Regions from separate parts of the Cytobacillus sp. EB106-05-05-XG126 genome, predicted to be linked through region 1. Evidence: riboswitches for the same ligand, from Rfam matches in the RefSeq annotation. Region 1 holds a riboswitch; each other region holds the start of a gene.
The links. Region 1 has a riboswitch for cyclic di-GMP ahead of AC3WTL_RS00320 (anti-repressor SinI family protein). Riboswitches for the same ligand answer to the same signal wherever they lie in the genome.

Region 1 (10,205 bases):
TGCCGTAATCTGTGCAGGTGCGAAATCAATCCTGGATATTGGTTTGACGCTTGAATACTTAGAAACCAACGGCGTTCCGGTCGTTGGCTTTGAAACAGATGTATTGCCCGCCTTCTACACACGCACAAGTCCGTTCAGTGTAAACTACCGGGTGGACAATGCAGAAGAAGCAGCCGAAATGATCCGCACAAAATGGGAGCTGGGCTTAAAAGGCGGCGTTGTCATCGCTAACCCGATCCCTGAAAAAGATGCGCTGGAAGAGGCATTAATTACTGGGGTTATTGAAACAGCTTTAAAAGAAGCGAATGAAAACAATATCGCAGGGAAAAAAGTGACTCCATTCCTTCTGGGGAAAGTGAAGGAATTGACAGAAGGCAGAAGCTTGATAGCGAATATTGCATTGGTGAAGCATAATGCCGAAGTGGGATCGAAGATTGCTGTTAGTTTGAATAAGTAAAGGGAAAAGCCAGGCTTGGGAAGTCTGGCTTTTTATATTGATAGCATGATAGCTGTGATGATGATGGCTAAATATAATAGTAATCTTAAGAAATTGATCATCTGGCTCTGTCCCTTCTGGAAACCCATATATTAGATGATATGTACAGGTTCAAATATGGGGGAAGGGTGTTTGTCTATATGCAGTAAAAAGGGCACTTTCCTGGGGAAAGAGCCTCTTAATTTTGTATTCTTTTAGCATTCAGGATATATCGGGAGGGGGCATTGCCCACATATGAGAAGGGATAGCAGGTGGAAACAGTGAGAAATTCGTTAGGAGCGGTGGATCGGATCACAGTGGTATCATCTGCATCAACAATCTTCGAATCGGTAATTTCATATGTAAACTCACCATATGGCATGCTGACTAGGAAAATATCACCGATTTCAAGTTCGCCGAGGCTGCGAAACACCGTATCCCGATGCCCTGATAATAAAATCTGGTTGGGCTGCCCTGGAAATACAGTTGTGGAGTAATGGCCAACCCCTTTTTCCAGCTCATCCTCATCGGTTCCTTCTATTATGGGAAGTTCAGCTTTCAAACGGGGAATTTTTAAAATGCCAATGACTTCACCCTGCTCAAAGGAAACATCTAAAGGCTGTTCTGTTTGAAGAACATTTTTGCTTTCTTTTTTTACTCCATTTTGAATTCTATCTTTTGCCAGGGTTAAAGAATCTTTGGTTTTCTTCTCCTGAGCATACATTTCCTGCAGAGAGAACAGGACCAAACTGCCTCCGATTAAGATAAGGAAGGAGGCAGCTACAATCAGCAAACGGCCTCTAACCTTCAATTAAACTTTACCCCCGTTCATCTTCTTAAATTTAATAAACTCCAAATAATAGGAGAAATCCTCTTTTGTGATACCCTGCCTGATTGCTTCTTTGACAAGGGAAACCCACTCTTCATCCAGCTTATGCAAGTCGGTAATGTCCTCTTTGTTCTCTTCTAGCAGATCCTCAAGATTAGCATCCAGTGTCCTGGCGATCCGCGATAAAACCTGCAGTGAAGGATTCTCCTGTATGCCTCTCTCAATATAGCTCAAATACGATTTGGATACCTCCGCTTTTTCAGAAAGCTCATTAATTGAGTATCCCTTTTTAATCCTTAAACTTTTAATCCGGTCACCTATCATAGGCATAATACTCCCTTAACATAAAATATAAAGATATTTTCATTATAACGAACAAATTGTTCAATAAAAAATACAAAATAATGAGAATTCTTGAGCTATTTTTAGAAAAAGAACGAAAAACGTTCTTTAAAACGAAAAAACGGCTGAATTTGGAATTGTTCAAAAACAGTTAGTTAGTCCTAGACTATTCCTAAGGAGTAATGTAAATGCATGGCATTAAGAAGCTTAATCGGGAATAAATATGTTATTTAGTAAGGTAGGTGGGGGTTAATGTATAAAAAGGTTTGTAATCACTGTAAAAAGTCTTCTTTTAGCAGCAGTGAAATTGGAAAGTGGATTTGTCCTATTTGTGGTTCGGACTTAACAGGTAATCCGTTTTTTGATGCTATGACAAGGGAAAGAGTTTTTGTTTCTTACGCTTTTAAGACATTAGTTCCACATAGTGGAGTAAAACAGATAAGCAGAAATTATAGAAAAAGGATTGGTCTTTCTTTCTATTCCAAAATGAATATTAATCCTTAGACTAATTTTTTGCCCGATTTAAATTATTTTAATGATACTTATTAAAATCAGTAACAAATTGTCGAGATATAAACTAATTTAATATTAAAATAATTCATAACATTGACAAAAAATGACATAATTATCAATATGGACATAGTAGAATACACCTATAGGAAAATAATAGTAAAGACACAGAAAAGGGCAAACTCATTGAAAAATGAGGACGCAAAGTCACAGGTCTAAGGTATTGAAGGATACTAGGATGGCTGGATTGCCTGGAATACGAATCGTATTTTGGGGGGAAAAGAGTGATTAACACAAAGGTACAAACTGAGCAATTAGATCAGGATTGGATCCAGCTTATTAATGAGGCAAAGAATTTGGGCATTGAGAAAGAAGAACTCAAAAGGTTCTTTCTAGAGAACTCGGCAAAAGAGCGATTGGTGAGAAATTAATAAAATGTTAATTGTCTAAGTATTTCTTAAAAGGAGAAAGTGTTCCTTTAAGGAATGCTTTTTATTTTTGTGTTGTTTTATATAAAGAACAAAATGTTCTAAATAAATTACAAAATAGTAAGAAAACTAGAGATAAATAAAGAAAATATGAGAAAAACGTTCTTTAAAACGAAAAAACAGCAATATTTGGGGTTTTCCAATTTTAAAACCATGGAATATACTCAAATTACAAGTTCTTTAAAACGAACAAATATTAACGAAATAAAGATATAACCAATAGGAGGGACTCCATGAGTGATTACTTGAGTCGCAAAAACAAATCACGAAAACTGCGGTTTAAGAAAAATAAAAAGCTAAAGCTTGTGGCTAACTTGTGGGTTTGTTACTTCTTGCTAATAGGTTTTAGCTACTTAGTATCTGATACATATTCGGCGTTTAATGACACAGAAAGTATATCGGAAACAATTGGTGCCGCAAAAGACTTTTGTGAAGGCGATGATGAATACACCAAAAAAAATTGCAAGGACAATGCTGGTATAGGAAACGGAAAAGATCCAGCAGATGGTGAAGATACCGGTGAAAAATGCGATCCTGATAACCCTGCACATGGGAAAGATTGTCCGGAAGGAAATGATCAAAATGAAGGTCAGGGCCCAGGCAATAAAAATGGTGGAGGCCAGGGCAATGAAAATAGCGGAGGCAAGGGCAATGAAAATAGCGGAGGCAAGGGCAATGGAAATGGCGGAGGCCAGGGCAGCGAAAATAGTGGAGGCCAGGGCAGTGAAAATGGCGGAGGCCAGGGCAATGAAAATGGCGGAGGCCAGAGCAGCGAAAATGGCGGAGGCCAGGGCAATGGAAATGGCGGAGGCCAGAGCAGCGAAAATGGCGGAGGCCAGGGCAATGGAAATGGCGGAGGCCAGGGCAGTGAAAATGGTGAAGGCCAAGACAGCGAAAATAGCGGAGGCGAAGGTAACGACAAAGTAGAAGACCAAGGCAGCAGTAATAACGAAGATCAAGATAAAGTTAACAACAGTGAAAATAGCAGCGATTCTAGTGGGAGTCAAGAATCAGGAACAGAAGCTAATACCAGCAAAAAAACAGAAAATGAGAGTGTAAACTCATCTGGAGAAGAAGAATCTTCTGCGATTGGTGAAAAGAAAAACAACTAAAATTAAAAAACTTGAGGTGAATGTAATGAAACTAGTTATGAAGGTTTTGAGTAACACCTTAACTATCCTGTTATTTTTGCTGCTGTTAACGATGGTATTCATAGTCATATCTTCCAAAGCGTCTGGAGGGGAACCACAGATCTTTGGGAATCAACTGAAAACTGTTTTATCAGGTTCAATGGAACCAACCTTTAAAACAGGTTCTATTATAGCAGTAAAACCAGTTGATGATCCATCTACTATAAAAAAAGATGATGTCATCACATATGTTCAAGAAGATGGAACTTTTGTAACTCACAGAGTAATAGAATTAATAAAAAATGGCGAGAACATCATGTTCCAGACAAAAGGTGACAATAACGAAGACATGGATAGTCAGCCAGTCTTATCTCAAAATGTATCTGCCGTATACACCGGTATTACTATCCCTTACTTAGGATATTTAATAGATTTTGCAAAATCAAGCAAAGGTACAGCAATGCTGCTGATTATTCCCGGAATTCTATTGTTGGGATACTCAGGTCTAACAATCTATCAAGCAATTAGAGAAATTGATAAAAACAGCAAGCCACAAACAGATCAGAAAACTGCTTAATTTGGTTGATTCTCTTATGGAAACGTAAGAGTCAATATAAAAAATTACATACCTCGTATAACGAGGGAGAAACCAGGGAGGAATAAAGAAATGTCAATTAAAAAGAAATTAGGTTTAGGTGTAGCATCAGCAGTACTTGGAGTGTCATTGGTAGGTGGAGGAACTTGGGCAGCGTTTAACGATACTGCTACTATTAATAACCATTTTGCGTCGGGTACTTTGGACTTGGAGGTTGGAAAGAGTGGCCAGAAGCCGATCAGCTTTGATTTAACAAATATGAAACCTGGGGACAATGTTCAAAGAATCTTCAAGCTTAATAACAATGGTTCGTTAGCTATTAAAGAAGTATTACTAAATGTAACTGCAGAAAATTTCATTGATGATCTAACTACTGAAAATGGCGGTTCAAACAGCAAAGAAGAATATTTATCTCAATTTGAAGTTAATTTTATGTCAGCTGATACGGAATCCGCTGCCTGGGAACCTACAGGTGATATCGTTAAATCAGGTTCAAAGTTAACTTTAGCAGATCTTGTAGCAGGTCCTTCTGCATATGAAAGTAAAATCAATAGCGCATATCTAGCAACAGATGGTACTAAGAGAATCAATTTAGCACCTTTAACGGTTGCTGCTAGTGGATTAGATTATAAAGGTCTTCCTGTCAATCCTACTGATACAGATGATGTATTTATTCAAATTACATTTAAAAACGACAAAACTAAAACAGATGGTAAAAATTATAACCAAAATAAATTCCAAGGAGATAAAATTGACTTCTTCTTTAATCTTGAAGCAACTCAATGGGATGGTGTACATGTAGATTCACATAATGGAAATGGAGCAATAAATAATGATGTTCAAGGGTCTGCAGATGGTACAACCATGCCTAATCCTGTAACTGAAGGCAATGCAACAAAAGCGGAAGAAGTGTCTGATAATTAATTTATTAATTAACTAATTATAATTATAAAATGTGAAAAGGTGGGGTTTCCCGCCTTTTCTCTCTATATTTCAAGGCTTTTTGCTTCAAGAATTTTTTTGTATTATAAATTTATCTGAAGGTGCGGCCATGAAAAAAGGAATCTACATTTTTACTATCATTTTTTCGATTATTTCTATATATGTATTCCCAAATGGTGTCAATGCAAATGTGAACCCGGAGTTTAATATTGATACCAATCAACATGATCAATCCCTATTTAATCTTTCTAATATAAAACCAGGAGATTGGTCAACTCGTATACTTACCGTCCAAAACCGAGGGGAAAAGTTCTTCACTTATAATACGAAAGTTAAATTCTTAAATGGATCAGAAAAGTTATACAACGAATTTCAATTAAGAATCTGGGATTCTAAAGGGCTACTATTCGATGACAAATTACACAAGTTTAATGGTCTAAATCCAAGGTTTCTGCAGGCTGGAAATCAAGAAGATATTAAATTCGAAGTGAAATTTCCTTATGAGCTTGGGAATGAGTTTCAAAATCTGGGTTTTAACTTTGAGTTAAGGTTTATGATCGAAGAAAGAGATCTAGACCCAGATCCAGATAATCCTTCCGATCCATCTGATCCTGGAAAACCAGATCCAAGTGATCCTGCAAATGATGGTGAAGAACCTATTCTGCCGCAACGTCCTATACCTGCAGAGGAATTAGATAATCTTCCTTTAGAGGGTCAAATTCTGCCTTCAACGGCTACGAGTACGTATAACAATTTGTTGTTAGGGATATTGCTAGTCATAAGCGGTGGAGGATTGTTTATTCATCAAAAAAGGAAGAGAAAAGTAAAACAAGATTAGTTAAGGCCTTGGTGGGGATTGGAGACCAACAAGGTCTGCTTTTATTTAAGAATAGAGGCGGGGAAAGAGATGAAGTGGATATTTGCATACCTTGCATTTTTGAACTTTCTTGATGGCTTTATTACTTACTTTGGAATACAGTATGGTCTCATTCAAGAAGGAAACCCATTAATGGAGTTTGTTTATAATGCAAATCCTGTCTTTTTTCTTCTTCTAAAGGAAGCACTATCTTGTTTTCTTGTTGCTTTAATTTTCGTACAGAGTTTTTCTTTTAGGAGGCCTATCCCGGAGCTTTCTATCGTTGCGTCTGTTTTATATACAGCGGTAATGGGATTGCATCTAAGTTGGATAATTTAAACCAAATAAAAAACCTGTCCCAATCTGACAGGTTGCACTTAGTCCTTCTTCTGTTCAACTCTCCACTTATTAAAATCCAAAAACTCCCGAAACTGCTCCTTTGAAACTCCAGACTCCATCGCTTCCTTAACAATTTTCATCCATTCGGAATCCAAATCTTCCTTGTTAATCTGCTCATGGATCAAATGGTCCACAGGTACATTCAGAACACCCGCGATTTTCTCGAGAAACTGAATCGATGGGTTTGTTTGAAGGTTGCGCTCAAGTGAGCTTAAATATGATTTTGCCACACCGGCTTGGTCTGCAAGCTCGGATAAGGACATTTTCTTTTCCTGACGAAGTTTTTTTACACGATCACCGATCATCGTATACCACACACCTTATTTTGTATGTAATAGGATTATATCAAATTTAGTTCCATATTAAGAACGTTTTGTTCAATATTATTATCATCATACCACAGTGTCAACTGACTAAAATAGATAGTTATCACAGTTTTATAAAAATATTACTTTTGTCGCTCTCAAAAAGTAATGCTCCGCGTCATAAGACGGGAGCATTTTGCTTTTCAATTATTTGAATAACCTGCTGTGCAGCTGCTTCCACATCATCTGCATTTACATGGTGGAATTCGCCCTCATAGTCATGCTGTTTAAAAGCATAGCGCGGATCGTAATAGTGTTCTAATAAAAGCTTGATAAATAGTTCGTAGTCCTCCGTTTCAACTGATTCATCAAGCTGCTCGCGGATTTCAGTATCCTTCAGCCGTTTTTTAATAAACACAAGGCTTTCATCCACTTTCGGCTTGAACCATTCTTCTTTTTGATAAGGTGCAACATAGTCACGGAGGATGCGCTGGACACGGAACTCCATGCTTGCAAACATATCAATATGAATACCGGTTTTTTTGGTATCCAGAAGCTCGTCCGGCTGAACAACCTTGCCTATTCGCTTGCTTTCAGCTTCCATAATAATATAAGGGGAGCCTTTAACCTCTGAAAGGGCTTGATACAATAGTGCATCAAATGTTTTCTGTGTACTGCCGTTTCCCATACCAAAGGAGCCAAAGATCGATCCGCGGTGTCCTGCCATTTCTTCAAGGTCAATAACAGGATAGCCTTTTTCGCTTAATACCTTCAGCACATCTGTTTTCCCGACGCCGGTCATTCCGTGCAGAACAACTGCTTTTTCAGGAATCAAATCTGCTGTGTTTTCCAGAATATATTGACGGTACGCTCGATAGCCCCCGATTAAACGGGGGATTGAAACGCCCGCATACGTGATAAAAGTAGTGACCGCTTTGCTGCGCATGCCGCCGCGCCAGCAGTAAATGACAGGCTGTAAGCCATCATTTTTCAGGTCTCTGATTTTCTGCATCATGGACGGAATTTTAGGTGAAACGATTTCCATCGCTCTCCACTTAGCGGCATCAGATCCTTCTCTTTTATATAGTGTTCCGATTTCCACACGTTCTTCATTAGTGAAAAGCGGCACATTGACAGCACCGGGAATGCTGCACTCCTCAAATTCGATTGGAGACCTGACATCGATCGGAACTGCGTTGTCCATCTGGATATATTGTTCGACTGCTATTTCTCTCATTTTATTGCCTCCAAAATTAAAGTGAAACTCCATTCAGTGGGGGTTTTCCCGCTAATTGGTTAGTTGAACTAATCAAGCCTTACGGGCAGTTTGGGCCCAGTTAATTCACCTTTGATTTAATGCAGTTTTAAGTGGGGATCTTACTGCCCGTTAGACTGCGAAAATGCTATATATCGCCCAAAAAGGAAAGTTAATTGATTTGACTCTCTCTATTATACAGGATTTTGAAATTATAGGTGTCTATCACAATCATACTCCTATTTTCAAAAGATTGTTCTTATAATTTTTTCCAGACTTTGTAATATCAGCATATCCATTGGTTTTGCTTTTTAAAAAGAAGGTTAAATAAAAGGCAAAGGTGGTGGAAACATGTCCTTGAATACAGAGGTTGCCATTATAGGCGGAGGGATTGGCGGTTTAACGCTGGGACTGAAGCTGGCTCAAGCCAATATTAATGTCACCGTTCTGGAAAAGCTGGATGCCCCCTCTTCCGTTTATAAGGGAGAACTCCTGCAGCCAAAGAGCTTGAAAATTTTTAAGGGGCTGGGTGCTTTGGATGAAATCCTTGATAACGGCTTTTCTTTTTCCCGAATAGCGTTTGATGAAGGGGAAAAAGAGTTTGCCATGGATTACAGCATCCTCCCGGGAAATTATGATTACTCGCTTATGATCGAGCATGAAAGGCTGAAAGGAATCCTTCTGAATCAGGCGCTTCAATATCCGAACTTTCATTATCTGTCAGGATCCCTGGCAAAAGGGTATGACAATGGCGAATTAATGGTTGAGCGGAAGAATGTAAAGGAGCAGCTGACAGTGAGGGCTGATTTTTATATAGGCGCTGAAGGAAGAAATTCCATTACCAGAAAAGAAATGAACAGCAAAATTAAAAAGATTGAGTATAACCATCAATTCTTAACGGTTACCTTCCCCCGGCCCCAATCTTTGGAGGAAGGGAAAATCATCTCTAAGGATGAGCGGTTCCTCGGTTTATTTCCGCTGCCGGAAGCGAAAGTGCGATCTGTTTATTTAATTCCGGAGGGCACGTATAAGGAGCATCTCCAAAAAGGAATTCACTATTTCCATAAAAATTATGTAGAGCTTTTTCCGGAATTGGAAGGGTATGTGACCAGGCTGAAAAACTGGAAGGATATCCAGCTGATGATCCCGACAGCTTTTTATGCAGATAAATATGTGGATGGAAGACTCGCGATACTGGGCGATGCGGCCCATACGGTCCACCCGATGGCAGGGGAAGGCATGAATATGGCGATTCAGGATGCGGATGTGCTGGGGGAATTGCTTGCAGAGATGTATGCGAGCGGAAGAATTTCGCCGGACAAGCTTAAATGGTATGAAAAAGTCAGGAAGCCACGCGCTGAAAACATGATCAGCCTCAGCCATTTATCCGCCATAGCTTATTCCTATTCGAATCGGGTTATTACAGGAATACGCCGCAAAGGACTAAAGCAGATCGAAAGAGATAAAACCCTGCAATATAAGCAAATGCTGAATGTTTCAGGTCTTGGATATTGGTCAGAGAGCCTTTGGGACCGATTGATTCAGGCAGGAATGCTGCCGGCAAGAAAAACAGAATTATCAGCTGCCGATAAAAGCCATTATTTTTATACAGAAGAAGAAGACTATCCCTGGAAGAAGGTTGAACAGCCATGATAAATGAATATGTGAGATTGTTAAAAGCACGAAATTGGATGAAAAAGAACCAGCCCTTTTTATACAGCTGGCATGCATATGTTGGATTTGAGCTGGACCTTTTTTCACAGTTCCGCAACTGGAGAACGGTAAAAGAGGTGGCCTCAAGCAGAAATCTTCAGGAGGAGCTGCTTTTAAGATGGGTGGAGGTGGGACTTGCGATCCGCCATTTGAAAAAGAAAGGCAAGGATAAAATCAAGACAGCATCTAAATTCAGCCTTCCGTCCACGCCGAAAAATCCCCGATCCACAGGAATCATTCTGAAGGAAATGATGGAATTGCATATCCCGACTTTACTCTCTTATCCAGAACTGCTCCGTTCCAATACGAAAAATACTTTTGACCATGAAGAACATGGACCAACCGTCGCGAGAACTTCATCACTGC
Region 2 (10,205 bases), on a different contig from region 1:
CTTCCTCTGTTAAGTCAACGCCATTCATGCTGAAGCGCCAATCATAATCCAGCATGGACTGGAGGCCGACAAACGAGGGGCGATGGCCTCCTGTTCCTTTCACTTTTGCTTTTACCTTGAGGCTTGCGTTCTTCATTGCCTGCCACCAGGATGGAAGCAGAATTTCCACGCCAAGTGCCAGCATGGTTTCGCTAGCCTCTGTCAGAAAAGTCCAGGCTTCATCTTCCGTCAGCATAGTCGAAATCTCGCCAGGCTTGCCTTCAAGCCAAGGGAAAAGCTCCAGCCAGCGCTGGATTTCTTTTTCAATTGAGTCCTCATAATCATGCCAGTCATGCGGATAATTCGAATAATCCTTGTAGTCGGCAAATACATCCGGGTTCTTTTTTCCGCGCAGAAAAATCGTCAAATCCCAGCTGGTATTGATATCGCCGGGCTCTTCCAGCTTAAGTCCGATTGAAAAAGGAGCTTCATTTGCTTTCACACCGATCCATTCCTGCCAGCTTTCTTCATCAAAATAAGCTGCAAGGTCACGCGGTGAGAGATGCTCACTCCGCAAAGCTTCAAGCTTCTCACCGAACTGTGATTTTGCGTCCTGGTTTTGATTCATATAGCCATCAAGGGAAAGGTGGAATAAATCCCCGATAAACTCCCTGACTGGAGAGCCCTCTACTGCCTGCTCCCAAAAGCTTGTGCCGAATTCGGTGATCACACTTTCAGGCAGTGCCCAGCGGAATTGATCCTGTTCCCAGGCGGCAAAGTCCGGCATCCATTCCTGGTCCACGATCGAGTCATAAAGAGCAGGAGAGGAGGCCAGCAGAATTTCTGCCGTTTCATCCCAGCTCCAATCAATCAAACGGTTGAATTGCTCTGCCGCAAACAGGGTAACCAGCTGCCATCCGCTTACAGAGATCCCTTTAATACCGTCTGCCTCTGCAGCATCAAGCATGGTTCCGAAAAAGCTTTCCCTGTGATGGTTAAAAAGAAGCGGCTTCCATTCCTTCGGAGAAAGCAGGCGCCCCTCTTCATCAACAGCAAAAATCAGGTAGCGGTCATTGTTTATTGGTTTCACTTTCACATGAAGAAATCTCGTTTTAAGCATCGATTAGCTTACCCCTTTTGCATTCTTCCTGAAAGGCGCGGAGACGTTTCGTTTTTTCAAGCAGCAATTCAAGAAAAAGCTGCCAGTCTTCCTGGCGTTTCAGCTTGTTGTACAGCGTGCGAAGCTTTTTCATTTTCCGGACGGCCTCGCGGTAATGATCTCTGTTTTTCATATTAATATGGCCTGTGATGGACTGATGATAAAGCGGCAGGAGGATGGAGGGCTCCTTTTTGCTGATTTCCCTGATCCGGTCCTTGCCAAGAGAATCAAGATCAAAGCCAATAAATGCCTGCAAGTCCGCCCATTTCATGAATTCACCTTTTTCAAAAAGAAAATACTCATAGTCACTGTAGCTGTACGGCAGCGTCTCCATCAAGGCTTTTTCGTATAAATCCATTTTGCTGCTCTCCAGGCAATAAGGAGAAATCGCCTTGACGGACATCCGGGTAAAATCCATGCAGGCGTAATAGTCATCAATTTCTTTCAGATAATCACGTAATTTATGGATAAATGCTTCTGCATACGGGCCCATCCGATTCCAGTCCTTATTGGCTGAAAAGTAATCGAGCCAGTAAAGCATGTAAGGTGTCATTAAGACATTTGGCACATTTAAAACACTAAGTGCCTGTTCATCATTGCGTTCAAGAATCTGAAGGTGCACATAGCCAGCCAATATCGGCAGGTTAGGCTCCTCTTCCATGGAGGATTTCAGGTTCTCGATCTCCGCTTCACGCCATTCTTTCTTTTTGAAAAAATGCGTCCATAGCAGCCGGTATAAATGTGTTCGTTCATATTCCATCCCAAAAGAACCGGTGATCAGTCCGGCAGAATCATCCTTCAGCTTTTCGATAAATTGATCGAACGCGAACGGGAGGGAGTGCACCGACAGTTTATTCATGATCTCAACGGAATCCTCCATCAGGGACTGATAGAGATGGCGGTAATAGCGGTCAATCAATTCCTCGCCATGGCCGTACTTCCTGCTCAGCGCCATTAGCTTTTTGAATGAAAAAACATAGCCGATCAGAAGGTAAAGAAGCTTCCATTCCTGCTCCACCGGTGCTCCCGCTTTCATGCGGCGCAGATACACATGGAAAAGCTCAGGCAGGACATAAGGACGGGGCTCTCCCTGTTTTTCCATCAGCTCGGTAAAGCTTTCGTCGAATGAAGCAGCCCAGAGATCATAATCCGCCTTCATCTGGCCGGAGGATTTTAAAAGATCCTTCGCTTTTTGAAGTCCCCAATTCTTGGCGGTCTGCTTTTCCTTAATCGGCTTCCGCCACTCTTCAATCCACGTGGACACACTCCTGGCCTTGGAAAGAAGCTGCAGAAAGACCGCGGTCTGATGGCGGCAAAAACCTTCGGCCGGACAGGAACACTCACTTAAATGAATGTACTCAAGATCCAGTTCTACCTTTGCGGGAGTCACATCCTGTACGGTCGCCAACACCTTATCACCTTCAAAGCGAAGCTGATACACAAGCCCCTGCCGAAAAAGCATCAGCCCCTTCTGCACCAGGCGCGCATCCTCCTCATCCTCAGCCCGCAGCAGCCCCTTCAGCTCATTCGCTGCAAACTCCAAAGGCTCCAAAAACCGCTCCGGAATCATATTCATACCTCCTAATTGGTAACAGGCACCACCGAATTTTGTCGAATCTATTTAGAACAAGGCTCCCGTAAAACGGGTTAGTCGACCCTGTAAAGTACATTCCTTTATTATAACATTTAGGACAGCTGGAATGAAGGTGCGCACTGTTTCAAAAAAAGGTTGAGGGAAGTTTTTAACGGGAATCGAGAGGGGGAAATTTTCGATTCCTTTTAAAGGAAATGGTATGATAAATTTAACGCTTTAATGGAACAGGGTGAAAAAATGACTGCCGTACAAGCTCGACAACAGGAATCAAATAAATATTCGCTGCAGGATGCAGGCTTCAAAAAAATGATGATTGCAATGACGAGTGCATCCATTTTAGTATTTGCCAATTTATACTTTGTGCAGCCGATTATGCCGCTGCTGGCAGATTCATTTGACGTCACATCTGCAGCAGCCGGTTTATCACTGTCTGCTGCTGTAGTTTCTATGATTTTCGGATTATTATTTTTCGGATTTCTGTCTGATCGAATCGGACGGGTTTCCATTATGAATTTCACTCTTGTCTGCACCATGATTCCGCTGGCGCTATTGCCGATTGCGCCTAATTTTGAAACCTTTCTGGTGCTTCGCTTCCTGCAGGGCTTTTGTATAGCGGGCCTGCCCGCAGCAGCCATCGCCTATTTAGGGGAGGAACTCGCCCCAGGCAGCATCAGTCTCGGCATCACCATGTATATTGCAGCGAATGCCATTGGCGGAATGGCCGGCCGCATCTTCGTCGGGTACATTGCAGATATGGCCAGCTGGCAGACTTCTGTCTACTGCCTGTTTGGATTTTCCATTTTGCTATTCATCATTTATTTTATAACTCTGCCAAAATCTCATTATTTTAGCCCCAGTAAAAGATCTGTACAAAAAGACTTGTCAGGAATGGCCTCACATCTGAAAAATACGAAGCTTTTCCCTGCATTCGCGATGGGGATCCTCCTCCAATTCTCGTTTACAGGAGTATGGACGTACCTGGCCTTTTATCTGGAACAGGACCCCTTTAATCTCTCTGTAAAAAATATTTCTTTTACCTACCTGGCGTACAGCTTTGGTATAGTAGGCTCCATTCTGGGCGGAAGGTTATCCTCTTATTTCAGGCAAACCACACTGGTTTCGGTTGGAACTGTCATTTTAATAGGAGGGACCTTGCTTACAAATGTGCAATCCTTATCGGTAATTGTGATAGGCCTATGCCTGACCTGTCTGGGGTTCTTTGTGGCGCATTCACTAATGGCGGCTATTGTAAATGAGCGCGCTGCCCATCACAAAGCCGGTGCTTCGAGCCTCTATCTCGTAAGCTATTATCTTGGAGTCGCAACCGGTGGGACGCTTGCCGGTCTGGTATGGCAGACCGGAGGCTGGACGGGGATTACCGTGGTTTCCTTTGGACTGATTCCGGTAGTGGTGTGGCTGTTGACAGGAAGCAGGAAGGTTCTTCGCTGAAATGATAGGGTGTTTTGGGAGGGATGAGCGGGGTTAACTGGGGTAACTTCGGACCGAATCAGCAGAAATGATGTAGTTTGAGTCTGAACTTGGAGCAACTTCAGACAGAGAAAGCAGAAATTATCCACTTTGAGTCTGAAGCTGGGGGAACTTCAGACACAGAATGCAGGAAAGCGCCATTTAGAGTCCGAACCTGGGGTAACTTCGGACACAGAATGCAGGAAAGCGCCCGTTAGAGTCCGAACCTGGGGTAACTTCGGACACAGAATGCAGGAAAGCGCCCGTTAGAGTCCGAACCCGGGGGTAACCTTCGCCCAGAGCGATCTAATTTGTCCTCCAGCACAAACCCAAAGCAGGAAAGAACTGCTTATTAACCAAAAAACTCTTAAAAGCCCCAATCAAAAACGACTGGGGCAGCATATTTAGAAGATATTTTATCTAAAACTGCAACTAGATGCATTCATAAATATCGTTATGTGCGGATAGCCTCAATTTCTGTGCGGATAAGATTTTTTCTGTGCTTTTAACCCAAATTTCTGTGCGGATAGAAATTTTTCTGTGCGGAAGGCATTTGTCCAATTTCCGAACCACATCTCCGCCACTCTAACGAGGATCCCGTTCCAGCCCAGTTTTCAAATCAATGACCTTAACCGGGTTCTCCGGTGCATCAACCGTTTTGCTCGCAGGGGCCGCATTTCCGTTTTCCACCCAGTCAACTAGCAGGTCAAATGATTGATGAGCATAAGGCAGCAGAGGCTGAAGCTCTTGATCCGGATCGGTGCCGGGGTTCCAGACCAGGCTGTCGACATGGTTGCCGTTCTCAATCGTATACATCCGGTGAAGATCCTGCTTTCCGGCTTTCTTGACCAGCTTTTGATATCCCTTTGCATGGATCTCCGGGAAAATAAGTGAATCAAGGGAACCTGTAAAAGAAATAAGCGGCACATCAATATCGCCCGTATTGGCCACCGCCTTAATATTTTCTTTCACTTCCTTCGGCCGGGTCACATACTTATAATCTTCAAAAATAGGATCATAGGAACGATCTCTCACGCCATTAACGAAGTTCAGGTAATTGCTCCAATCCGTCCGGCCTGGTGCTTCCGGATCGAAATGGTCCCGATAGATATTCAGCGAGATAAACCAGTATACCTGATCATGGTAGGCCCACAGTTTTTCCGACCCTTTTGGCAAACCTGCTTTATATAGCTCTTTAACCGCTTTTTGCTGGTCTTTGCCGTTGCCGTACAAAGCTTCCTCAGCATTATTCACAACAGTGGTCAGGGAACTGATCAAGTTTTCTTTTTTCTCCGTCCAGAGAACACCTTCCCAATCGACTCCTCCATCAAAAAGCCGCGGTTCTCCGGTTTTCTCCGGGTCATCATTTTCAAGAGCATAACGCACGACGTATCCGCCATTGGAAATTCCCATCGCATATGTAGGAACCTTATGCTGTGCGGATACTAAATCGCTCGCCGGGTCAGAAGAATCGGCCGGATCGATCAGCCCATCCGAATGTGAGCTGGCTAAGTACTGCTGAGCGGCTTTCGTAACCTGGCGGAACCGCTGATGCCATTCTGCTACACTATCATCTTCATTAACCAAAGCATTTTTTACTTTTGCAAATGGATCATCCGAATCAGCCTCCCCCTGGGTGCCTTTATCGATCGCAGCAAAAGCATATCCTTTTTCCAATACATAATCGCTGAAAAGCAGATCGGTCGACGTTTCATTTCGTGTCGCCGGGATTCCCGAAACAACCAGCCGGCCATTCCAATGATCCGGAACCCTGATGACAAACTGGGCATCCTCAAAAACACCATTTACCTGAGTCCCTGTTACAGAAGCGGGCTTGTACATTTGATGCCATCCGGTTCCTTCCGCTGCATTTCCCCATAGATAAGGAGTCAGGCCGATATTGCCGTAAAGAGTTGCCTGCTGATATTGCAGGGGATTCTTTGTTGTGAGCCAGTTGGTGCCGGCGCCGTCAAAGTATTGTTCTGTTACTGTGTGCGCACCAGGTATGATCGCCTGGTTTTCCACAGCAGTTTGCTCCGCAAAACTACTTTCCGGAAAAAGCGAAAAGCTTAAAACAGAAGCCAAAGATAACGCAATCAGCTTATTTTTCAGATAAATCCATCCCTTCTTCATTATCTCTTACAGTTCTATTCTACTTTTACTAATTATGGGAATCATGGGTCTTAATGTTTAATTATAAGAATTTTCAGCATATAGGATAGCAGAGCATTTAAAATTGTGATACCAAACCGATACTAGTACTATAGACATATAAATAGAACAAGTTGGAAGCAATGAGAATTCAAGGTAATTTGGGCGCTTGAATGAATTCGAGCTAGTAGCGCAACCGGCCAGCACTTACAGGGGAACAGTTCTTTTGTAAGGATATGTTCTGACAAACTTTTTTTGAAAAGAGGAAGAGCATGCTTACAACGTATCAGCCTAATCATGTTAAAAGCACACAGGTCCTAGAAAAAGAAGCTGTTTTGGCTGCAATTGAAAATTCTCTGGCGATGATTGAATTTGATGGGAATGGGAAAGTGCTCTGGGCAAATGAAAATTTTGCCCGCACTGTGAAATATCGGGCAGAAGAGATGCCAAATATGCAGCATAAGCAATTTTGCACCCCAGAATTTGCCGCCAGCAGGGAATACCAGGAGCTTTGGAGAAATCTGCGCAAAGGCAAAAGCTTTCAGGAAAAAATCCAGCGTGTGACCAAACAGGGAAACCTTATTTGGCTCGAGGCTACATACACACCGGTCTTCGGGAATGACGGCAAGGTCGCTGGTGTCGTGAAGATTGCAACAGATATAACAGAACGGGAAACGAATACAGCACAGGTGGCATACCAGCTTCAGGAAATGTCAGAAGCCCTTAGTGAAAAAGCAAAAGCTGGAATTGAGAGAAGTGAAGAGGCCGCTCAGGCAATAGGCAAGCTCGTTCATGAGTCCAAAGGAAACCTGGAAATCCTCCATTCTCTAAAATCACAGGCACAATCCATCGGAAGCATCGTAAAAACGATCCGGGAAATAGCGGCGCAAACCAACCTGCTCGCCTTAAATGCAGCCATAGAAGCCGCGCGTGCAGGCGAGCATGGCAGAGGCTTCAACGTCGTTGCCGGAGAAGTGCGAAAGCTCGCAAACCGGGTGCAGGACTCTATTCAGGAAGTCAACGCCCATATTGAAGGAATATCAACTGAAATCAACAAAATTAGTGACGCTACCCTGCAATCGCAGTCAGGCATCTCTGAAAATCAGGTTCTTAATGAACAGGCGGTATCCGCATTTAAAGATATCGGGGAAGCAGCAAAAAAGCTGGATGAGCAGGCGAAAGGTTTTAAGGGTATTTTATAGGAAAACGTATAAAACGTTATGATGGGGCGGCTTTTATAGCAGCTCTTTTTTTGTTGATAGGAAAAATGGATGGCGGCGGAGAAATTCTATAGTATGCAGTAAGTTAAATGAAAAAGAGGTATCCATATGCCATTTTATTATGAAGGGAATGTATATATCCGCAGGAGTGAAACTGGAGAGAAGGTAATCTTTGAAAATCCGGCCGCTATTAATGAGAGTGTGGAATATATCAATAAACATAGCATTAAACATGTGGGTGTGTCAGATTTTGATTCTCCAGATGTTTATTTTTTGAATGAATGCCCGGGCATTGAACATTTGGATGTTTTTAATTCTTTTATAAAAGACCTGAGCGGCATTTATAGCTTAAGGGACCTAAGGATTCTATCGATAAATGAAACAACCACTAAAAATGTTTTTAAAATAGGAGAACTTAAGAATCTGCAAGAAGTATACGGGCAACTGCCGAGTAAAACGGCCGGACTGAATGAATTAAGTAAGCTAAACAGAGCCCAGCTGTGGAGCTATAAGCCGAAAGCCAGGAATCTCACTGAATTTAGTGGGTTAAAAAGCTTAAAAGAGCTTATTTTAACACAATCAAATATTGTCACACTTGAAGGAATCCAAGAGATAGTGAGCCTGCAAATGCTTCAGTTGAATTATCTTAGGAGTTTAAAAGATGTTAGTGCGCTTCGCAAAGTGAAGGCTCCGCTGATTGATGTGGAGTTTGAGAGCTGCAAGGGGGTTGAAGATTTTTCGTCTATTGGTGAATTGATGCATTTGGAACAATTAAAGCTGATTAATTGTGGGGATATACCCTCAATTCGCTTTACTGAAAATCTGCCTAAGCTAAAGGCTGTTATCTTTCCCGATACGCATGTACAAGATGGCGATCTCTCTGTGTGTGAAAACATTGAGGAAGTGTATTACACCAAGCAGAAAATTAAGAATAGGGATCCGGAAAAGGATATGAAGCTTGGGGATCTGGCTCTGCCTACAAAAGAGTGGGAAACGAGAATGGCAGATGGTGATGATCTGTTCACAAAAGAAAATATAAGAGCTGCCAATAAGGTTCTTGATTCGTTTATGAAAAATCTGACCCAAGATAGCGGTTTGACGGAAAAAGAGATCAAGAAATATGTAAAACAAGTGACTCTAAAGCTGAACAAGCTAAATGAAAAGTATGATTACTTTATCGCAGTCTAACGGGCAGTAAGACCCCCACTTCAAGACTCAGAGGAATCAAAGGAGGATAAGCGGGGGTCAAACTGCCCGTAAAGGCCCGATTGGTTCAACTAACAATCAGTGGGGGATAAGGAACCCCCTGATTGAAGTTTCACTTTATTGAAACACTTGAAAGAGAAGAGCTCTGTGAATACATTATGGAAGCTGCAGGCATAGCGGGTTTGGAGTTTGACGGGGACATCACAGAGGAGTGGAGGGAATGGTAATAGCTGTTTTTGAAAGGAGGTTTTAATCATGGATATTCCAGAAGAAGCTGACCTAATATCGGTGTTTGAATCATTGCCGGGGAGAAAAGATGAGACGGAGAATTTTTATTATGACACTTCATCTTTTATTTTTGAAAACGAAAATGAAGTAATGGAGGTCAGGCTATCTCCTTTTTATGATGAATTTATAATGGATGTAAAAGAAAAAAACTCTAATGAAGTTCTTTCCTATATGAAGCTGCTATCTGTAAGGAAAATAGAAATTGCCGCGGACGAAAAGGAATATGCGATCATTCGATTGTTTCATGGTGAATCAGATTTATATGAAAACATTATAGAAATAACATTAAGGCCCAAGTTTAAGCTGATTTTTAAAGAGCAGTATCGGTGAGCTGACCCGCGTTTCTAAGAATAATGAGAGTAGCTGATGGTATGAGAATTCAGGATAAAGACTTTACCCCACAGTTAAAAACGAAGATTGAAGATATTGAACAGAAGCTCAAAGAACAGGCTGAAAGACTCCAAAAAGAGCATAGAACTGCTTTTTCAAAGAAAGGCCTTAAATTGGAAGCTGCCTTTGACCAAGAGGGCAATGATGTCTTTCAGCCTGGATACAGTTCCTCCATTTCAGTAGGATTTACTGACAAGAACGGTGACCTCATAGACTTAAAGATTATTAAAATTTGGGAATGCGAACGCATCTTTTTAGGCATGCCAGTCTTACGGGAATTCCCTGGTTCCAAAGTGGCCGGAGAGCTCCTGGATGAATCGCCGGAAGAAATAAGCATAGAATTAAAGGAATATATGGATGAAATTTTAACAGAAGAGACTAAATAGGTGGATTGAATAGAATCAGGAGGATAGAATCTTATGACCAGTTTAGTATTAAAGCTGCCGAAGGAATTTGAAAAATATCGGGCCGAATTAGAAAAAACAGCTAAACCGTTTGTCAGCATCCAAGCAGAAAGAGGGGAGACCACCCTTTTTGAAAGTAAGTTTGGAGGACATCCCTACCTTCCAAAGTTGAGCGATCACCCAAAGGATAAGCAGGGGAATTATATGAATCTATTTGCACAGATTAATTTCGAAGAAGTTCCCCACATTGAGCCGATGCCTGAAAGCGGGATTCTTCAATTCTATCTCTCGCCGGCTGATGATGTGTACGGGCTTGATTTTGATAACCCGACTGCGCAAAGAAACTT
Region 3 (10,205 bases), on a different contig from region 1:
AAAGTTCTTGAAGTCTTAAAAGTCATTCCTATTTCCGTCCACTGCTGGCAGGGAGATGATATCCGGGGGTTTGAGACAAAACAGAATGAACTTTCCGGAGGCATTGATGTGACAGGGAATTATCCGGGAAAGGCTGTCTCTCCCGAGCAATTAAGAAATGACTTGGAAAAGGCTCTTTCCCTAATACCGGGGAAACATCGTGTAAACTTGCATGCTATCTACGCAGAAACAGATGGAAAAGTAATTGAACGCGACCAATTGGAGCCAAGGTATTTTCAAAATTGGGTGGATTGGGCTAAGAAACTTGGCCTTGGCTTGGATTTCAATCCTACATTATTCTCCCATGAAAAAGCAGCAGATGGATTAACACTATCCCACCCGAACGAGGAAATTAGAGAATTCTGGATTAATCACTGCATCTCCAGCCGTAAAATTGGCGAGTACTTTGGCAGGGAACTGGGAACTCCGTGTCTGACAAATATCTGGATACCTGACGGATATAAGGACATTCCGAGCGACCGGATGACACCAAGAGTGAGATTGAAAGAGTCATTGGATAAAATTTTTGCAGAAGAAATAGAACCTGCATTTAATATCGATGCAATCGAGAGCAAATTGTTTGGCATCGGTTCGGAGTCCTATGTTGTTGGCTCCCATGAATTTTATCTGGGATATGCCCTGAAAAATGATAAACTCTGTCTTCTTGACACAGGTCACTTTCATCCAACTGAGACAGTGTCCAATAAAATATCTTCCATGCTTCTATATGCGGATCAGCTGGCGTTACATGTTTCGCGGCCTGTACGCTGGGATAGTGACCATGTCGTAACATTGGATGATGAGCTGCGTGAAATTGCCTTGGAGCTGGTACGCTGTGATGCTCTGGATAAAGTGAAGATTGGACTCGATTTCTTTGACGCGAGTATTAACCGGGTAGCCGCCTGGGTCATTGGGACCCGCAATATGGTCAAGGCTTTATTGTATGCGCTGCTGACTCCTGTTGATTACCTTAAAGATCTTCAAGAAAAGAGTCAATTTACGGAACGCCTGGCAATTATGGAAGAATTTAAGACATACCCATTTGGAGCAGTGTGGGACTATTACTGTGAATCAATGGGCGTGCCAGTCAAAGAGACATGGCTTGATGAAATAAATAAATATGAGGAAGAAGTTTTATCGAAAAGATAAATGATTTATTCTGCAAAGAGATGGTCAGTTTGGATCCATCTCTTTTCTTGTTTTTTCCCTGTTCATATCTGGGAACTTTGCTTTTAAAAACTAAGTGTTTGGATGGTAAAAATTCTGAATATTTCCAGTTTGGCTGTCGTTTATTAGGGAAATGATTTAATAAGCTTATAAAGAAAGAGGTGAGCATCTATGAGACCCTTATTTGGAACAGTAGAATATTTTGAACAAAAAATTGATACGTATCTTACGAATAAAAAATTAAAAAATAAAGAAAAACATATTAAAGAAATCGTATCAAAGCTGGAAAAAGAAATCCGCCATGACTTCATCTGCCACGAAAGAATCAAGAAAGAATGCCTCAACAATCTATTTAAAGTGTCCAAAAGAACAGCTGCCATGCAGTAAAAAAGAGCACAATCGAGACCGATTAGTTTTGTAGAAGTAATTGAGTTTAGGGGTTAGATCTTAGCTTAATGCCTCGTTGTTATTGTCACTTATTATAATCCCACAGAATCGCCCATTCATCTTTTTCTTTCCCCACAAAGATGTCCTGTTCGATATCAAAATTACCATATTTCCCTTTGAATGTTTGGATGACAGTAAGCTTATAAACTTCCTTGATGGCAGTGTCCTCCTTGGACATTCTCCAGGATTTAAGCTTTTCGGGTTTGCCTAGAGTATATGTAAAAGTATCTACACCAAAATGATTCATAAAAACGTGGGCGCGGTCCTGGATATAGTGTCCTTTTGTGAATTTCTGTTTCATACTGGGGTGAAAGAGTTCCCATGATGAGGAGAATTCTCCATCCTGTTCGTAGGAGTAAAATTTTTCCGCAATCTCTGTGGCTTGCTTTTCGGATGATGAGAAAAGTAATTTGGAAGCAAACAGAATTATAGCCGCCACAATCAATCCGATGATGATCTTAAGGATTGTATTCTGCTGGTGTCTTTTGAATCCCATGAATAACGCTCCTTTTCCACATAGAGGTTGTATACTTATTATCCTATTCACATGCGTGGCGATAAATGAGAAAAGGTGCAGAGAATACAAAAAGAACACCCATTTTATCAGGTGTTATCCTTGTGATTGCTTATTAATCTATCGGTTTCGCATAAAAAATAAATCTTTCTGGAGCGTCACCAAGGTAGCTGAAGGGATAGCAGGTTGTTACAGTCAGGATCTCATCGGGAGCTGTGCTTCTTATAATTGTGCGGTCATCTGCATCGACTATTTTCGTATCATAAATTTCATAGGAAAACTCTCCATAAGGGAGTTTTACAGTGAAGATATCTCCTAACTCCAATTGATCAAATTGCCGGAAGACTGTATCACGATGTCCGGACAGCACAATCTGATCCTTTTGGGTGGGAAATGCCGTTCCGGGGTAATGCCCCACACCGGCTGCAAGCTGCTCCTCATCCGTTCCTTCGATAATGGGGATTTCCTTTTGCAGCTTTGGAACGGTGAGCAGGCCAATTGTCTCGTTCGGCTGAAAATCCAAACTGATCGGTTCTGCCTTTGAAGCTTCTAAAATCTCCATTGCTTCTTCTTTTTTTTCCTCTGTCTGAACATGTGAATCACGTATCTGCCATAATGAATAGCCTGTTAGAACAGATCCTGCGAGCAGTAAAAATAGGACCGCATATTTCAACTCTATCACCCTTAAAAAATATATTTTTTACGACAATTATCGCGATATACAACTGCCTATATATAGTATATATTTCATATATAAATAGAGATAGTAAAATTTTACAATAAAGGGAGCAGTGAGAATGCCTAAAAGAAAGTGGTTACATTTAGCAGTTGTCTTAACCATGATTTTCTCCTTTTTCAGTCCGGCTGCCAACGCAGAAGAAAGCAAGAATCCTTCGACTGCCATTGACCTGATGGATCCAATCTATCAAGAAGGGCAGGTCATTCTAAAGTGGAAAACCCTGTCTGAGACAGATGCCGAGGAAACATTCTTTATCATCAAAAACTCCCAGGAAACATCCATTAGTGCAAAATTACAATCAACTTCAAACCTGGATGGAAAGGTAATAAAAGAATATGAGTATATAGATGCTGATATTCAATCAGATCAGACATATACATATGCAGTAAAAAAGGCAGAAGATCAGGATGTGAGTGACTCGAAGGAGGTCAAAGTCACTGAGGTGAAGAAAAGTGATGAAGACCTGACTGAAAAGGATGCCGATGATTCTCAGCCAGCTTCTGAGCAGCCTTCCAATACTGGCGCAAGTGAAGAAAAAACAGGAAATTCAGATGAAGCTAACGGTGAGCAGGAAAAAGCTGAAGTGCCAGCTGAAGAGGAAGAGGTTTCTTTTGAAGATGCTAATTTAGAGAAACTGATTCGATTTGCAATTGGGAAAGCAGAGGGTGCTATCTTAAAGGATGATCTTACTGGCGTTGCCTCCCTTGAGATTAATAATAGCTTTGGTGATATTACCAGCCTGAAAGGGCTCGAACATGCAGTGAATTTAAAGACGCTAAAAATTGAAAACGTTTCTGTTTCAGACATTTCTGTTCTGGAGGAACTAAGCAAACTGACTTCCGTGAAATTAATGTCTTTGCCTGTTTCCAATATTGATGTACTTTTATTATTGCCGCAATTGGAAAAGGTGGAAGCGGGTTATCTGGACCTGGATTTAGGAACTTCATCCGTTCTTGAGTCACTGGTTTCGAAGGGAGTCACAGTTGAAACTCTTGAGGAAGCCTCCTCGTTTTTACTGACAGCTTACCGGATCACTGAATCATCCGCGCAAATTTCATGGGGTATGTATAATCTCGATACGGTTGAAGAGTACAAATTATATGTGAATGGAAAACTGGAAAAAACGTTAGACGGCGGGGTATATGAATATCATTTATCAGGACTTAATGCCTCAGCTTCTTATGAAATTAAAGTCGAAGCCCTAAAAGGCGGCAAGGTGCTTGCTAGTCAGGTGCATTCTTTTACAACACTCTCTGCCCCCCAGGGTGAAAAGACAGCCATCGCTGATGAGAACCTGCTTCTTGCCATTCAGGAGGAGTTAGGGCTGAAACGCGAACTATATAAAAGTGACCTTGAACGTTTAACATCTCTTGCTGCACCCAATATGAACATTGAGTCACTAGAGGGACTTGAAGATGCCGTTAACCTGGATCACTTGGTGATTTACGGCAACCAGATTCAGGACTTAACTCCACTATCCGGCTTGAAAAAACTGATTATCCTGGATATTGGAGACAATCCGATTACGGAAGCAAGCGCTTTATCCAACTTGTTAAATGTAGCCAATCTTGATTTATCCTACACCGATATTAATGACTTTACTTTCTTAAAAGATCTGGCAAAATTGCAGGTTGTTTATCTATATGGAAATCTGCAAATAGAAGAACATGCTCCATCCCTTGCGGTAATAGAGGCTTTAGAAGCCAAAGGTGTTGAAGTCTATCATGATTTGCAGGAAAATGTGAATCTCGAAATTTACCCAACGTTTGTGAACGAGTCAAGAATTGGACTTGAATGGGGATATTGGACAGAGGACGAGGAGGACTATTCTTATCCGGATCAATATGTGTTCATATTTGATGGGAAAGAAGAAGAGCTATCAGGGGATACCACTTCAAAAATCATTGAAAATCTTAAACCTGATACCACATACACTTTTAAGGTTAAAGCTTATGAAAATGGAAAGCTGATTGGAAGAGCAGCATTGGATGTAACGAGCAAGAAGCCGCCTTCGGGCAAAGTCATTACATTCAAAGATAAGAACTTGGAAAAGGCCATTAAGGAAACGCTTGGAATAGTCAGGGATGTACAAGAGAGTGATATGCTTGATCTTACCCATCTCTATATTGGAGCAGCTTCTATAAAAGATTTGTCAGGTATTGAAAAGGCTGTGAATCTTGAATCTCTCTCTTTATGGGGGAACGAGATCAGCGATCTTACTCCGATTAGCAGTCTCGTTAAGCTGAGCGATCTTGATTTGGCTGATAATCCAATTTCAAGCTTGAAGCCGCTGACTTCTTTGAAAAACTTGACCACTCTTTTTTTATCAAACACGAATATGAAGGATTATTCACCATTGAATCAGCTTGTAAATTTAAATTACCTTTTCTTGTCTTCAAATGGAATAACAGCAATACCTGACTTTTCAAATCTGACTAAACTGGAATTTCTGATTTTGGATAATAATCAACTGACGGATTTAAAGGGAATCGAAAGTCTCCGTAATCTTCAAATTCTAGAAGTCAGCTATAATCCGTTATCAGATCTGTCTGCTCTCGGCAGCCTCAATCTTATGGCTCTAAATGTCGCTTATACGGACATCACGGACCTTAAGTGGGCTAATTCATTAGGCGCACTGCAGTTCTTGAGTATCGATGGCAACAATATTGAAGACTTAAGCCCTCTGTCTCATTTGAAGGATTTGGTTATGCTTAGTGCGAATGAGCTTCCAATTACGGATATTACGGTCCTGCTGGAGCTGCCGCATCTGGAATATGTAAGTCTCTATAACAATGACCTGCTCGACCTATCTGAAGGATCACAAGCCATGCGTGTGATTGAAGAGCTTGAAGCAAAAGGTGTGTATGTTGAATACGGAAATTACAGTGAAGAAGGACATTTATATTTCGATTGGATAGATACAACCAGCACTTCGATTGAAACATCTTGGGTATATGAAGGGGAAGAAGACATCAGTAGCTACCGTATCTATTTAAACGGAGAGTTGGCTGATGAAGTGGATTCCTCTAAAACAAGCTATACCTTTGAAGGACTGGAGCCAGGAACACCATATGAGATTACCTTGGAAGCCTATGCTGGAGAGGAACCCGTTGATTATGCCTGGGAATATGTATGGACAGCAAGTGATGACTTCTACTTTACCGATATGAAAACAGATAAAGACTCGATTGAAGCTTTCTGGACATACGAAGGAGACGAAGAGATTTCCGGCTATGATGTCTACTTAGATGGTGAGTATATGGATTCCCTGGATTCTGAAAGCAGCAGCTATCTTTTTGAAGAATTATTACCCGATACGAGCTATCGCATCATGGTTGAAGCTCTGAATGATGAAGGAATGGTTATTGCTCAGGCATCCGAAAATGTAGTTACAGATCGTGAAGAACAGCCTGGAGAAGACCCTGGAGAAGACCCTGAAGAGGATGGAGATTCTGATAATACCCCTGTTCCAGGAAAAACGCCAGCTTCAGGCGGCAAGTCAGATCCAAACCTAGCTGATAAAGTGAAAACTGCTGCAGGTAAAGAAAAGAAAGCAGCAAGTGGAAGTAAGCTGCCTAATACTGCAACGAACCATTATAATTTATTAGCCATGGGTCTACTGACATTGCTGGCAGCTTCAATATTATTTATTTACACTCAGAGAAGAATAAAAGTATAAGAATTTACCGCAAAGCCCTGTGAAGAGGATCGTCTTCGCAGGGCTTTTGTTATTCAAACATGGCAGCTGAAAAATAGCAAAAGACGGGCTTTGCCCGTCTTTTGTACTTACCTATACTATTAAAGTTCCAATTCTGTATACAACCCCTCGCGAAGGCAAGAATGTATGGAAGGAGGAGGTGGGGAGATTGATCAGATATGTTTTTTTATTATTTTGGTGTACGGTTATTTTCATAAGTACTTGCTCAGCGAGTTTAGAGAACTTTTTAGAGCATGGGATTCTTCATTTTAACTGGAACGGTAATCCATCTTTTGCCGATCTGTTCCATGCGATGCCTGAAAGCCCATCTTTGGCATTCCTGCTTCGAAAGCTGGGGCATGCTTTTGTCTTCTTTATTCTAACGGTTGTGCTATTTTCGCTGAAGGGAAATTTGCTTTATTCTGGCGTATCAGCTTTTTCTTTTGCAGTCACAACTGAAATTCTTCAGCTTTTTTTTGCAAGAGATGGAAGAGTATTTGATGTGGCTTTTGATTCTTTCGGGATTGTTCTTGCCCTGATTCTAGCGGCAGTTATCCACTTGTCTATGAAAAGGGCAGAGACGCTTCATTACTTAGATGAATAGCTTTTTGCGCCGGTAATTTAAAACTTTTATATAAGTGCTGCCTTCCTTGCTTTTAAAAAACTTTATTCCCACCAGCTTTAAAGGGGTATAAATTTCTTTCATATGTACTAATGGCATGTTAATCAGCTCCCGTAATTTTTGATATTAACCCTATTATACCTTAATAACGAACGAAATTGTTCATTATGTTATCGGGAAAAACCGACAAAATTTTTGATTTAAGGTTTAAAGTTCTTTGAGGTGGGTATTAGAGTTTTGTTGCCTAAATTTTCGAACTTTTTGCGAGTGACAAATAATGTCTAAAACAAACAAAAAGGCAGCCGATAATACTAAAGGGCAAAATTACTGAAAGGTAATGACGCAAAGCTAAAGGGGCCTCTATCTCGATGGTAAGGCCAGCCAGCTGCCATCAAATGTAAAGGAGCTAATTTTTTGATGTCAAAGTCTATGTGGATTACACCCGAGGAAATTAAAAGAAAAAAAAGGATAAAGAAAAAGGTGCTTTATGTGTCCTTACTGTTCTTTACCGTTCTTCTTAGTGCAATGGTCACCATCTTAGCCAGCAAAGTATAATACATAGCAAACAGCCATCCTTTTTGGGGCGGCTGTTTTTCATTGTTTTCAAATGATCTCTCTCATTAATGGAATTGGCCCTTCATATATTTTATATAGCGCCATGAACTGATGAATGGGGGAGAAGTTTTGGAGAATGATAGCAGCAGAAAGATTTTGGGAAGTATTTGGTTTTGGATTGCTGTGGCAGGTGTTGTTATGCTTTGTGGAGTATTCTACTTTATTGGCTCTTATACAGCGAAAGTTGATTTACATGGCAAAAAGGCTAGTCTTGATGAATTGGTGAAAGAGATTGAAGAGCGGGAAGTCTTATTAGGAGAGTTAAAAAACAAGTCGGAAAGCCATACAAAAGAAGTGGCAGATATTCAAGAAGAGCTTCAGGAGATGGAGAAGGAAAAGAATGACGCCCTTCAAATTATAGAAAATAAAAGCCGCGCAGAAGAAGAAATGAAAGAGCTGCAAAAGCAAGTGGAAAAGAGCAGTAAAGAGTTGAGGGACTTAACTGAAGAAATCAAAACGAAAAAAGCAGAGCTGGCTGCTGCTGAAGGTAAAATCGTTGAAAAGAAACAAGAGCCCAAAGTTCTGTCTGCCGGTTTCTTCACTGTTGGCAAGGATTTGCCAGTGGGACGTTATAAAGTGGTTGCTCAAAGCGGCTTCGGGAATTTTTTCGTTAATAGCGGTTCTAAAGTTAATATCATTCTTGGTGATTCCGAGATTGGGGTAATCGAATACGTATTTTACGCTGATGAAGGTGATGAAATCGAACTTACGTTAGCTGCCAAATTTATACCAGTGGAATGATAGATAGGAGAGGGTGTGCCCAGATTTGTTATCTGGGTTTTTTTATTGCTTCATTTTCATTGTAATTAAAAATCAATCAAACGTTTGATTGAAAAACTGGTACCATTTCAGTGGTAACAAAAGCGGAGAAAATGGTAATATGTTGGAAGGAGGGATTTGCATGAAAAGGGTGTTTTTTCTATTTATTTCTTTATTCATTTTGGCCTTCTTGGGTGGATGCAATAAGGAAATTAAGCCGCAGGACCGCTTTAAACAGTATGTGGAGCATTGGAACAAACAGGAGTTTGAGAAGATGTATGAGTTCCTGTCTGTTGACGCCAAAAAATCCATCAGTAAAAAAGAGTATGTTAATCGTTACGAAAAAGTGTACAAGGATTTGGAAATCAGCAATTTAAAGGTTACATATAAACCAGATATGGAGAAGGAGTATAAGAAAGAAGAAAAGGCAGCTCTTCCATTCTCGGCAAGCATGGATAGTGCTGCTGGAAAGATTGAATTCACTCATGATGCCAATCTAGTGAAAGAGGAGAAAGAGGATGAGGAAAATTGGTTTGTAGCCTGGGATACGACATATATTTTCCCGGAGCTGGGACCAGAAGATAAAATTACTTACTCTGCTGTGCCTTCGCAAAGAGGCGATATTGTGGACCGGACGGGAGATCCGCTTGCCCTAAATGGAACTCTTTACGAGATCGGGGTCGTTCCTGAGCAGATGGAAGGCCAAAAGGAGCAAACCATTAAAGGGCTATCAGAGGCACTGGATATTTCAGAGGAGCAGATTAATAAAACTCTAAATGCCAGCTGGGTGCAGCCAGGTTACTTTGTGCCTTTAAAGAAGGTATCTCCTGATGATAAAGATACGCTTGATAAGGTATTTGCCCTGAAAGGTGTATTGAAGCAGGATGTAAAAGGCAGAATTTATCCATTTGGAGAGGCATCCGCCCATTTGATCGGCTATGTAGGGCCAATCAGCGCTGATGAACTGAAAAAGCAGGAGGGAAAAGGCTATTCCAGCACTGACCTTATCGGTAAGAGAGGGCTCGAACAGGTTCTTGAAGAACGTTTGAAAGGTACGAACGGAGTAAAAATCGGCATCAAGAAAAAGGACGGCTCAGAAGTTGTGCTGGCTGAAAAGCCTGTAAAAAACGGGGAAAATATCCAGCTGACTATCGATATTACGCTTCAAAGGGATTTATACAACGAAATGGAAGGAAGTCCTGGGACAGCAGCCGCTATTGACCCTGTCACAGGTGAAACCCTTGCATTAGTCAGCAGCCCAAGCTTTGACCCAAACCAGGCATCGCTCGGATTCTCGGGGGAGGAATGGAAGGCGCTTGAGGAAAATAAGGATATGCCTCTTATGAATCGTTTCAAACAAACATACGCACCAGGTTCTGTCATGAAGCCAATCACTGGAGCAGTTGGATTGTCTGAAGGAACGCTGACACTTGACGAAACCATTAATGTAAAAGGTTTGAAGTGGCAAAAAAGCAAATCATGGGGCAGTTATCAAGTCACCAGGGTAAAGGATCCAAATGCTCCAGTCAATTTTGAAAAAGCGATGATGTACTCCGACAATATATATTTTGCGAAGGAAGCATTGGACTTAGGGAAAGATAAGTTT

Region 2: linked by a shared signal. The riboswitch ahead of AC3WTL_RS13385 (methyl-accepting chemotaxis protein) and the one ahead of AC3WTL_RS00320 (anti-repressor SinI family protein) in region 1 are both predicted to bind cyclic di-GMP.
Region 3: linked by a shared signal. The riboswitch ahead of AC3WTL_RS14060 (hypothetical protein) and the one ahead of AC3WTL_RS00320 (anti-repressor SinI family protein) in region 1 are both predicted to bind cyclic di-GMP.

The regions. Positions count from the first base shown of each region.
Region 1 is NZ_JBYTDU010000001.1:57,980-68,184, forward strand. It holds gene AC3WTL_RS00300 (pseudouridine-5'-phosphate glycosidase) at 1-457, shown strand, start outside; gene srtD (class D sortase, LPxTATN-specific) at 675-1,286, opposite strand; gene AC3WTL_RS00310 (helix-turn-helix domain-containing protein) at 1,287-1,628, opposite strand; gene AC3WTL_RS00315 (hypothetical protein) at 1,899-2,150, shown strand; cyclic di-GMP riboswitch class I at 2,323-2,411, shown strand; gene AC3WTL_RS00320 (anti-repressor SinI family protein) at 2,441-2,587, shown strand; gene AC3WTL_RS00325 (hypothetical protein) at 2,878-3,756, shown strand; gene sipW (signal peptidase I SipW) at 3,782-4,351, shown strand; gene AC3WTL_RS00335 (TasA family protein) at 4,442-5,293, shown strand; gene AC3WTL_RS00340 (LPXTG cell wall anchor domain-containing protein) at 5,421-6,149, shown strand; gene AC3WTL_RS00345 (DUF5658 family protein) at 6,219-6,506, shown strand; gene AC3WTL_RS00350 (helix-turn-helix domain-containing protein) at 6,545-6,871, opposite strand; gene mnmH (tRNA 2-selenouridine(34) synthase MnmH) at 7,050-8,108, opposite strand; gene AC3WTL_RS00360 (FAD-dependent oxidoreductase) at 8,478-9,779, shown strand; gene AC3WTL_RS00365 (class I SAM-dependent methyltransferase) at 9,776-10,205, shown strand, end outside.
Region 2 is NZ_JBYTDU010000003.1:46,017-56,221, forward strand. It holds gene AC3WTL_RS13365 (DEAD/DEAH box helicase) at 1-1,099, opposite strand, end outside; gene AC3WTL_RS13370 (SWIM zinc finger family protein) at 1,092-2,708, opposite strand; gene AC3WTL_RS13375 (MFS transporter) at 2,970-4,181, shown strand; gene AC3WTL_RS13380 (alpha/beta hydrolase) at 4,785-6,311, opposite strand; cyclic di-GMP riboswitch class II at 6,478-6,561, shown strand; gene AC3WTL_RS13385 (methyl-accepting chemotaxis protein) at 6,623-7,552, shown strand; gene AC3WTL_RS13390 (leucine-rich repeat domain-containing protein) at 7,679-8,758, shown strand; gene AC3WTL_RS13395 (hypothetical protein) at 8,881-9,003, shown strand; gene AC3WTL_RS13400 (hypothetical protein) at 9,032-9,394, shown strand; gene AC3WTL_RS13405 (hypothetical protein) at 9,436-9,840, shown strand; gene AC3WTL_RS13410 (YwqG family protein) at 9,874-10,205, shown strand, end outside.
Region 3 is NZ_JBYTDU010000003.1:201,025-211,229, forward strand. It holds gene rhaA (L-rhamnose isomerase) at 1-1,188, shown strand, start outside; gene AC3WTL_RS14035 (hypothetical protein) at 1,378-1,593, shown strand; gene AC3WTL_RS14040 (hypothetical protein) at 1,679-2,149, opposite strand; gene srtD (class D sortase, LPxTATN-specific) at 2,283-2,849, opposite strand; gene AC3WTL_RS14050 (leucine-rich repeat domain-containing protein) at 2,965-6,585, shown strand; gene AC3WTL_RS14055 (VanZ family protein) at 6,773-7,207, shown strand; cyclic di-GMP riboswitch class I at 7,533-7,618, shown strand; gene AC3WTL_RS14060 (hypothetical protein) at 7,910-8,581, shown strand; gene AC3WTL_RS14065 (penicillin-binding transpeptidase domain-containing protein) at 8,742-10,205, shown strand, end outside.